2 linked regions of the Tardiphaga sp. vice304 genome follow. The protein of the gene in region 1 interacts with the protein of each later gene in a pairwise test. Links are inferred from orthologs where the notes say so. Each region holds a gene or a part of one and is shown on either strand. Other genes may lie near its edges.

Evidence for each region.
Region 2: the proteins of FNL56_RS02415 (region 1) and ccmE interact in binary tests that used the Escherichia coli proteins (3 or more experiments, as listed by UniProt). The link is inferred for Tardiphaga sp. vice304 from one-to-one orthologs.

Annotation. Positions count from the first base shown.
Region 1 is NZ_CP041402.1:527,485-531,748, reverse strand. Bases 528-3,292 are described here. They hold FNL56_RS02415 (heme ABC transporter permease), read right to left. Parts: upstream 2,397-3,292; coding sequence 1,659-2,396; downstream 528-1,658. Other genes in these bases: ccmB (heme exporter protein CcmB), read right to left, coding at 2,489-3,160; ccmD (heme exporter protein CcmD), read right to left, coding at 1,480-1,659; FNL56_RS02425 (DsbE family thiol:disulfide interchange protein), read right to left, coding at 899-1,483; FNL56_RS02430 (ComEA family DNA-binding protein), read right to left, coding at 528-592. Outside these bases: FNL56_RS02435 (septation protein A), read left to right, coding at 1-164; more of FNL56_RS02430, read right to left, coding at 221-527; heme ABC exporter ATP-binding protein CcmA, read right to left, coding at 3,360-3,962; aconitate hydratase AcnA, read left to right, coding at 4,191-4,264. UniProt on the Escherichia coli protein: Required for the export of heme to the periplasm for the biogenesis of c-type cytochromes.
Region 2 is NZ_CP041402.1:2,618,891-2,623,221, forward strand. What follows is about bases 586-3,417. They hold ccmE (cytochrome c maturation protein CcmE), read left to right. Parts: upstream 586-1,671; coding sequence 1,672-2,163; downstream 2,164-3,417. Other genes in these bases: ccmI (c-type cytochrome biogenesis protein CcmI), read left to right, coding at 586-1,610; FNL56_RS12405 (heme lyase CcmF/NrfE family subunit), read left to right, coding at 2,160-3,417. Outside these bases: FNL56_RS12390 (aldehyde dehydrogenase family protein), read left to right, coding at 1-266; more of ccmI, read left to right, coding at 510-585; more of FNL56_RS12405, read left to right, coding at 3,418-4,169; FNL56_RS12410 (helix-turn-helix transcriptional regulator), read right to left, coding at 4,173-4,331. UniProt on the Escherichia coli protein: Heme chaperone required for the biogenesis of c-type cytochromes. Transiently binds heme delivered by CcmC and transfers the heme to apo-cytochromes in a process facilitated by CcmF and CcmH.

The DNA of each region.
Region 1 (4,264 bases):
GGCGCACCCAGACCACCGAGTTCTGGGTCGCCTTCAAGGTGTTCGGCATGGTGCCGCTGACCATGATCTTTGCGCTGACTCAGATGCCGCTGGTCAAGCGCCACGCGCTGGCACCGGTGTCGCTGGAAAAAAGCGCTGCCGACGAAGGCGAAGTGACGAAGTAAAAACGCACCGGCGCGACTGCGCCGATGCGTCTGTCTTCATGCGATCAAGGGGTCGCTCAGCTCTTCTGCTTGGCGATCACCTTGTCCTTGATGCCTTCATAGGTCTTTTCCGGCACGATCTTCTTCTGCACCAGCTCGTCCTTGCCCTTGTAGGGACGGCCCTTCACGATCGCCGCGGAATAGGCCTTGCCGATGCCCGGCAGCGTTTCCAGCGACTCGATGCTGGCGGAGTTGAGATCGAGCAGTTCGGCCTTCGGCGCCGGCGCCATCTTGGATTCGGTGGCAGGTGCCATCTTGCCAGGCGCGGCGGGGGCCATCTTGGTGGCAGGCGCCGCGGGCTGCGCGGTCTGAGCCATCGAGGGCGAGGCGGCGAGCAGGCCAAGGGTGAGTGCAGCGGCGGTGAGTGAAGCAATCGAGAAATGACGCATCGAAATGTCCCTCCAAGGACGGTTTAAGTAACGATGCAAGCTAGCTGTCGATTCATGGCGGACGCAAGGCGCGAAAATGAACGGCAGCTAAAGGCGGAAGTTTATTTAGCTGTCATTCCGGGGCGCGAGCGACGCCAGTTGCGAGCGAACCTCAGCTACTCCAGTAGGAGTGGCGGGAAATCTCGAAATGTCCAGCGCAAAACACTTCGGGATTCCGGGTCTGCATCAGCCGGCTACGCCGTCTGCTGCATCCCGGAATGACAGTGTTGGATCGCTCGCCCTCGCCGGGCCGGGACGACGCCGGGTTTAACTTCCCTTGTTCAGCGCCTTCTCGATCTCGACCTTCAGCACGCTGTCGAAATTCGCCGCCGTCACGCCGCCGACCAGTCTGTAGCTGATGCGGCCGTCGCGGCCGACGACGAAGGTCTCGGGCACGCCGTAGACGCCCCAGTCGATCGAGGCGCGGCCGTTGCCGTCGACGCCGACGATGCCGAACGGGTTACCGTAGCGGCCGAGGAAGCGGCGCGCATTGTCGGCGCCGTCCTTGTAGTTGATGCCGACGATCTGGAGGCGCTTGTCCTGCGCCAGCGTCATGAATAGCGGCGCCTCGTCGTGGCACGGCACGCACCACGACGCCCAGACGTTGACGACGCTGACGCGGCTCATGAACAGCGCGGGATCGAGCCCCGGCACCGGCGCGCCATTCGCCGTCAGGCCTTCGAGCGCCGGCAGCGCGGTGGCCGGCGCCGGGCGGCCGATCAGCGCGGAGGGCAGCCTGGCGGGATCGCCGGCGCCGAGCTTGAACCAGAACAGAGCGGCGACCACGGCAAAGCCGAGCAGCGGCAGCGCCATCAGCAGCGGGCGGCGTTTGGGGGCTGCGGTGTCGCTCATGATACGTCCGTGGCGCTGCGGCCGGAGCGGCGGCTGACGCCGGAGGCCTCGAGCTGATGCAGCCTGGCCTTGACGCGGCGATGGTCGATCGCGATCCAGACGATCAGGATCGCAATCACGGCCGCAACCAGCGCGTAGGACGTCACGATGAAGCTGGCATAGGGACCGAGGCTCATCATGGCAGCGCCGGTCGCTGGCTGGCCTGCAGCATCTGCAGCGAGCGCACGCGGCGGCGCAGGATCTCGTTACGCATCGCGGCCAGATGCAGCGTCAGGAACAGCAGCGAGAACGCCACCCCCATCACCAGCAGCGGATAGAGAAACGACTTGTCGAGCGACGAGCCCCCCATCTTCAGCACCGAGGCCGGCTGGTGCAGCGTATTCCACCAGTCGACCGAGAATTTGATGATCGGGATGTTGATGGCGCCGACCAGCGTCAGCACGGCTGCGGCGCGCGCCGCGCGCGACGGATCCTCTACCGCGCGCCACAGCGCGATCAGGCCGAGATACATCAGGAACAGGATCAGCATCGAGGTCAGCCGCGCGTCCCATTCCCAATAGGTGCCCCACATCGGCCGGCCCCATAGCGAGCCGGTAACCAAGGCCAGAAAGGTGAAGGCGGCGCCGATCGGGGCTGCGGCCTTGGCGGCGACGTCGGCCAGCGGATGCCGCCACACCAGCGTGCCCAGCGACGCCACGCTCATCGCGCCCCAGACGAACATCGCCAGCCAGGCGTTGGGGACGTGGACGAACATGATCTTGACGGTGGCGCCCTGCTGATAATCGTCCGGCACCATCGCCGACTGGTACAGGCCGATCGCCAGCAGCAGCGCGGTCAGTCCCGCCAGCCACGGCAGCACGCGCGTGGTCAGCGACAGGAACCGGGTAGGATTGGCGAGTTCACTTAAGCTCATGGCACTTCCAATAATCGCCGCGGCGGCTGCAGGCAATGCGACTGGCATAGCATCGTGCGGCCATGCGGAGAGTTGATCGGGCGCAACACCGGTCAATCCAGTCCGTGGCGCAGGCTGGCGGCGGCGGCGAACGGGCCGATCACCAGGCTCGCCAGCGACAGCGCGCACAGGATCGAGAACGGCGTGCCGAACGACAATTGTCCGGCGTCGATGGCGGCATTCGCCGCGGCGACGCCGAAAATCAGCACCGGGATCGACAGCGGCAGCACCAGAACGGCGAGCAGCAGTCCGCCGCGCTGCAGCGAAACCGCGAGTGCTGCGCCGATCATGCCGGTGAAGGTCAGCGCCGGGGTGCCGGCCAGCAGCGTCAACGCCACGGCCAGCGTGGCAGTGCCGTCGAGATTGAGCAGCAGGCCGAGCACCGGGGTGGCGACGATCAGCGGCAGGCCGGCGGCGATCCAGTGCGCGAAGGCCTTGGCGGCGCAGGTCAATTCCAGCGGCGTCCGGCTCATCAGGATGAGGTCGAGCGAGCCGTCGTCCTGGTCGGCCATGAACAGCCGGTCGAGCGTCAGGAGGCTGGCCAGCAGCGCGCCGATCCACAGGATCGCCGGCCCCAGCCGCGCCAGCAGCGCGAGATCCGGGCCGAGCGCGAACGGCATCAGCACGACCACGGTGAGGAAGAACAGCACCCCGATCAAAGCGCCCCCGCCGACCCGCATGGCAATGCGGATGTCGCGGCGAATCAGCGCGCCGAGGGCGGTCATGAGGGGCGCCCCCTTCTTCCTTCTCCCCTTGTGGGAGAAGGTGGCGCGGCCGCAGGCCGCGTCGGATGAGGGGTAGCTAGGCGACGTCGGTTGCGGCACCCCTCACCCGTCTCGAACATGCTCCGCATGTTCGATCCACCCTCTCCCACAAGGGGAGAGGGAAGGAAGAAGGCCGGTCGAGTTGCCAACATTCGCCCCCTCACGACGCTCCCCCGATGCGCAATTCCCGCGCGTCGATCCCGAGCGGCGCGTGGGTCGCAGCTATAATCATGCCGCCGCGGCCGAGATGCGCGGTCATCAGGCCGGCAAACACCCGCTGGCTGGCCAGGTCCAGCGCTGAGGTCGGCTCGTCGAGCAGCCAGATCGGGCGGTGCACGGCGAGAAGCCGCGCGATCGACAGCCGGCGGCGCTGGCCGGCGGAGAGAAAGCCTGCCGGCAGCGCGGCGGCGTGGCTCAACCCCACCGCGGCAATGGCTTCGGCGGGATCGCCCGGCGTACCACCAAAGAACTCCGCCCAGAAAATGAGATTTTCCGTCACCGTCAGCGCCGGCTTCATGGCGTCGCGGTGGCCGAGATAATGCGCCTGCTCGGGCAGGGTCAGCTCGGCATCGCCGCCGGTGAGCGCGACCGTACCGCCCTCCATCGCCAGGAGGCCGGCGATCAGCCGCAGCAGCGACGTTTTGCCCGCCCCGTTGGGGCCGACCACGGCCAGCGCCTCGCCGCCCTCGGCGTCGAAATCGAGCCCGGCGAACACCTCGCGGCCGCCCCGCACACATCGCAAACCGCGTCCCGAGAGCCGCATCCTTGTCCTTTCACGGCCCTCTGCTAGGTGAAGGGCGCGTTGCCACGTTGCCTGATACCGCATTGCTGCGAAACGATTGTCGGTGTGGCGGCGCCTCTAGAAAGATTCTATAAGCCGGAACTTGATGCAGCACACAATCGAGACCCGCAAGCCACTCAGGCTGCCCTGCTGCGGTGTATTGATACCTTTTACCGGGTATCCTGTAACGAAGAATTGGGACCGCTCCATATGACCTCGCTCGACAGCTTCAAATGCCAGACGACCCTCAAGGTCGGCGACAAGACCTATGTCTATTACAGCCT
Region 2 (4,331 bases), 2.1 Mb from region 1 along the record:
ATCGCCTTGACGCGCTGATCTCGCGGACGCAATCGGGAGCCGTCAGTATCAACGAAACGGTCCTGTACGCCGGCATCAGCGCGTTGCCGTTCGGCGGGATCGGCCCTTCCGGCTGGGGGCGCTATCATGGCAAGGCGGGTTTCGATTCATTTTCGCACGAGCGCGTCCTGTTCCGCCAACCCCGATGGAACATCGCGAAAATGATGCGACCGCCCTTTGGAACGCACGCGGACGGCATCCTGAAGCTTCTGCTCCGCAACAAGTAGCCAATCGGACCGTGAATTCCGCGACGGTGTTCCCGGTTCTCGGCGTTCATCGAAGCGCCGCCTGCTGCTTGAACTTCATCAGAGGTCTCTGCCGAACCCGCCGCCTGGGCCCTACACGTTGATTCACATCAACTTTTCCCTCACGCAGTGCCGTAAATGTCAATTGCGCGGCCGGTTCAGAAATGGTGTAACCCGACCCGTGACGACCGCTTTGAGGCGGTGACACCGGGACGGAAACTGTCGATGACGCTGTGGTTTGTGTTCGCGCTGATGACCGCCGCGGCGATCTTTGCCGTGCTGTGGCCGCTCGGCCGGGCGCGCTCGACGGCCGGCGGCACCGAGGCCGCGGTCTACAAGGACCAGTTGGCCGAGGTCGGCCGCGATGCGGAGATCGGGCTGATCGGCCCGAATGAAGCCACCGCCGCCCGGGTCGAGATCAGCCGCAGGCTGCTCGCCGCCGACGAGGCCGAACGCGCGGTTCCCGCCAAGAACCGCCCGATCTTTCGCCGCGCTGTCGCGCTGGTTGCGCTGATCGGACTGCCGCTGATCGCCGTGGCGTTTTATGGACGGCTCGGCTCGCCCGATATGCCTGACGTCCCGCTGGCGTCGCGCAGCCAGACGCCTACCGTGGCGCAGCCGCTCGATAATCTGGTGGCGCAGGTGCAGGCGCATCTCGAACAGAACCCGACCGACGGCCGCGGCTGGAACGTGCTGGCGCCGGTGCTGGTCAAGCTCGGTCGTTTCGACGAGGCGGTCGCCGCCTACCGCAACGCCATCGCCCATGCCGGCGACAGCCCCGGCCGCCGTGCCGATCTCGGCGAGGCCATCGCGGCCGCCGCCAATGGCGTGATCACCGCCGACGCCAAGGCCGAATTCGAACGCGCGGTGGCGCAAGACGCCAATGAGGTCAAGGCGCGCTACTTCCTCGGGCTTGCCGCCGAGCAGGATGGCCGCAATCAGGACGCCGCCGCGATCTGGGGCGGCATGCTCGCCAAGGCGCCGGCGGACGCGCCGTGGCGCACGACGGTGCAGGCCGCGCTGGCGCGGGTCGGCGGCCCCGCGCTGCCGGCGCTGTCCAGCGAGACGATGGCTGCGGCGCAGGGCATGGAAGCGGGCGACCGCAACGCGATGGTGCTGGGCATGGTCGATCGCCTCGCCACGCGCCTGAAGCAGGATGGCAGCGACGTCGAGGGATGGTTGCGGCTGGTGCGTGCCTATATGGTGCTGGGCGATCGCGACAAGGCGAAGGGCGCGCTGATCGAGGCACGCCAGGCGGTCGGCACCGACGCCGGCAAGCTGCAGCAGCTCAACGACGGGCTCAAGAGCTTCGGATTTGACGGGTAAGCATGATGCCGAAAAGTGTGCAGCGGTTTTCGGATGACATCATGCTTCTTGAGAGGCAATCATGACTCGCAAGCAACGACGATTGACGATGATCGGGGGCGCGCTGGTGGTTCTGGCGATCGCCGCCGGGCTGGTGCTCAACGCGCTCAGTTCCTCCATCGTGTTCTTCTCGACGCCGACCATGGCGATGGAAAAGCAGCCGCCGGTCGGCAAGCGCTTCCGGCTCGGCGGCATGGTCGAGCAGGGCTCCCTGGTGCGCGGCGACAATCTGGCGATCAGTTTCAAGGTGTCGGACGGCGGCGCGACGTTGCCGGTGACCTACAAGGGCATCCTGCCCGACCTGTTCCGCGAGGGGCAGGGCGTGGTCACCGAAGGCGCGCTGGATGCGTCCGGTGTGTTCAGGGCCGATACCGTGCTGGCCAAGCATGACGAGAACTACATGCCGAAGGAAGTCGCCGACGCGCTGAAGAAGCAGGGAAGGTGGCAGGAAGGCGAGGGCGGCAAGCCGGTCGCGACGAGCGCGCCGAACGCGCCTGCGAGTATCACGCGATGATCGCCGAAGCAGGTCACTACGCATTGGTGCTGGCGCTGGCGCTGGCGCTGATCCAGTCGACGGTGCCGATCCTCGGCACGCAATTGCGCGATCCCGCGCTGATGAACGTCGGCCGCTCGACCGCGCTGGCGCAGCTGCTGTTCGTCGGGCTGTCGTTCGCCGCGCTGACGGCGCTGTACATCACGTCGGATTTCTCCGTCGCCAACGTCGTCGAGAACTCGCATTCGTCAAAGCCGCTGCTCTACAAGATCACCGGCGTATGGGGGAACCACGAAGGCTCGATGCTGCTGTGGGTCTCGATCCTGGCGCTGTTCGGCGGCCTCGTCGCCGCCTTCGGCAACAACCTGCCGCTGACGCTGCGCGCCAATGTGCTGGCAGTGCAGGGCTGGATCGCCAGCGCGTTCTATCTGTTCATCCTGATGACCTCGAACCCGTTTTTGCGCCTAGCCAATCCGCCGATCGAGGGCCGCGACCTCAATCCGGTGCTGCAGGATATCGGCCTCGCGGTGCATCCGCCGATGCTCTATCTCGGCTATGTCGGCTTCTCGATCTCGTTCTCCTTCGCCGTCGCCGCTTTGATGGAAGGCCGCATCGACGCCGCCTGGGCGCGCTGGGTGCGGCCGTGGACGCTGGTGGCGTGGGTGTTCCTCACGCTCGGCATCGCGATGGGCTCGTACTGGGCCTATTATGAACTCGGCTGGGGCGGCTGGTGGTTCTGGGACCCGGTCGAGAACGCCTCCTTGATGCCGTGGCTGGCCGGCACCGCGCTGCTGCATTCCGCGGTGGTGATGGAGAAGCGCAATGCGCTCAAGGTCTGGACCATCTTGCTGGCGATCCTGACGTTCTCGCTGTCGCTGCTCGGCACTTTCCTGGTGCGCTCCGGCGTGCTGACCTCGGTGCATGCTTTTGCCACCGATCCGACGCGCGGCGTGTTCATCCTGATGATCCTGTGCTTCTTCATCGGCGGCAGCCTGATGCTGTACATGTGGCGGGCGCACGCGCTGAAGCAGGGCGGACTGTTCGCGCCGATCTCGCGCGAGGGCGCATTGGTGCTGAACAACCTGTTCCTCACCACTGCCTGCGCCACGGTGTTCGTCGGCACGCTGTATCCGCTGGCGCTGGAGATGATCACCGGCGCCAAGATCTCGGTCGGCGCGCCGTTCTTCAACCTGACCTTCGGCCCGCTGTTCGTGCCGCTGCTATTGGCGGTGCCGTTTGGGCCGCTGCTGGCGTGGAAGCGCGGCGATCTCGCCGGCGTCGCGCAGCGGCTGATGGCCGCCGGCATCGCCGCCCTCGTCGCGGTGGCGATGGTGTGGGCCTGGACCTCGGGCGGCGCGGCGCTGGCGCCGCTGGCGATCGGCCTTGCGGTATTCGTGATCGCCGGCGCCGTCACCGATATCGCCGAGCGCGTCAGCCTGTTCCGGGCGCCCCTCGGCACGACATGGCGCCGCGCCCGCGGCCTGCCGCGCTCGACCTGGGGCACGGCCTTCGCCCATGCCGGGGTTGGCGTGGCGTTGATCGGCATCGTCTGCGAAACGACCTGGAACAGCGAATATATCGGCACGCTGAAGCCGACCGACACCGCGAAACTCGCCGGCTATGAGTTGCGGCTCGACGACATCACGCAACGGCGCGCCGAGAATTTCCAGGAGATGCTGGCGCATTTCACGATTCGGCTGAACGGCGACGTAATCGGCACGCTGTCGCCGTCGAAGCGCAACTTTACCGCGCGGCAATCCTCGACCACCGAAGCAGCGCTGCTGTCGCGCGGCTTCAGCCAGATCTACATCTCGCTCGGCGATACCGCGGCCGATGGCGGCCTTGCGGTTCGGATCTATCACAAGCCGATGGTGCTGTTGATCTGGTTCGGCCCGCTGCTGATGGCGTTCGGCGGGCTGCTGTCGCTGTCGGATCGCCGCCTGCGCGTCGGCGCGCCGAAGCCCGCGAAAGCCTCGCGCGCGCTGCAGCCCGCGAAAGCCTCGCGCGCGCTGCAGCCGGCGGAGTGAGAGTCAGCGCTGCCCTCGCAACCGCTTCATGCCCGCGATCACTGATTTGCGGCGAGCAAAACGTTCCGGCTCTGCCTCTTGGTCGGTGACTGCAATGGGATCCAGACAATCCAGCGGCACGTCGAGCGCCTTCGCGAGTTTACGATGCAGGGCGATCGGGCC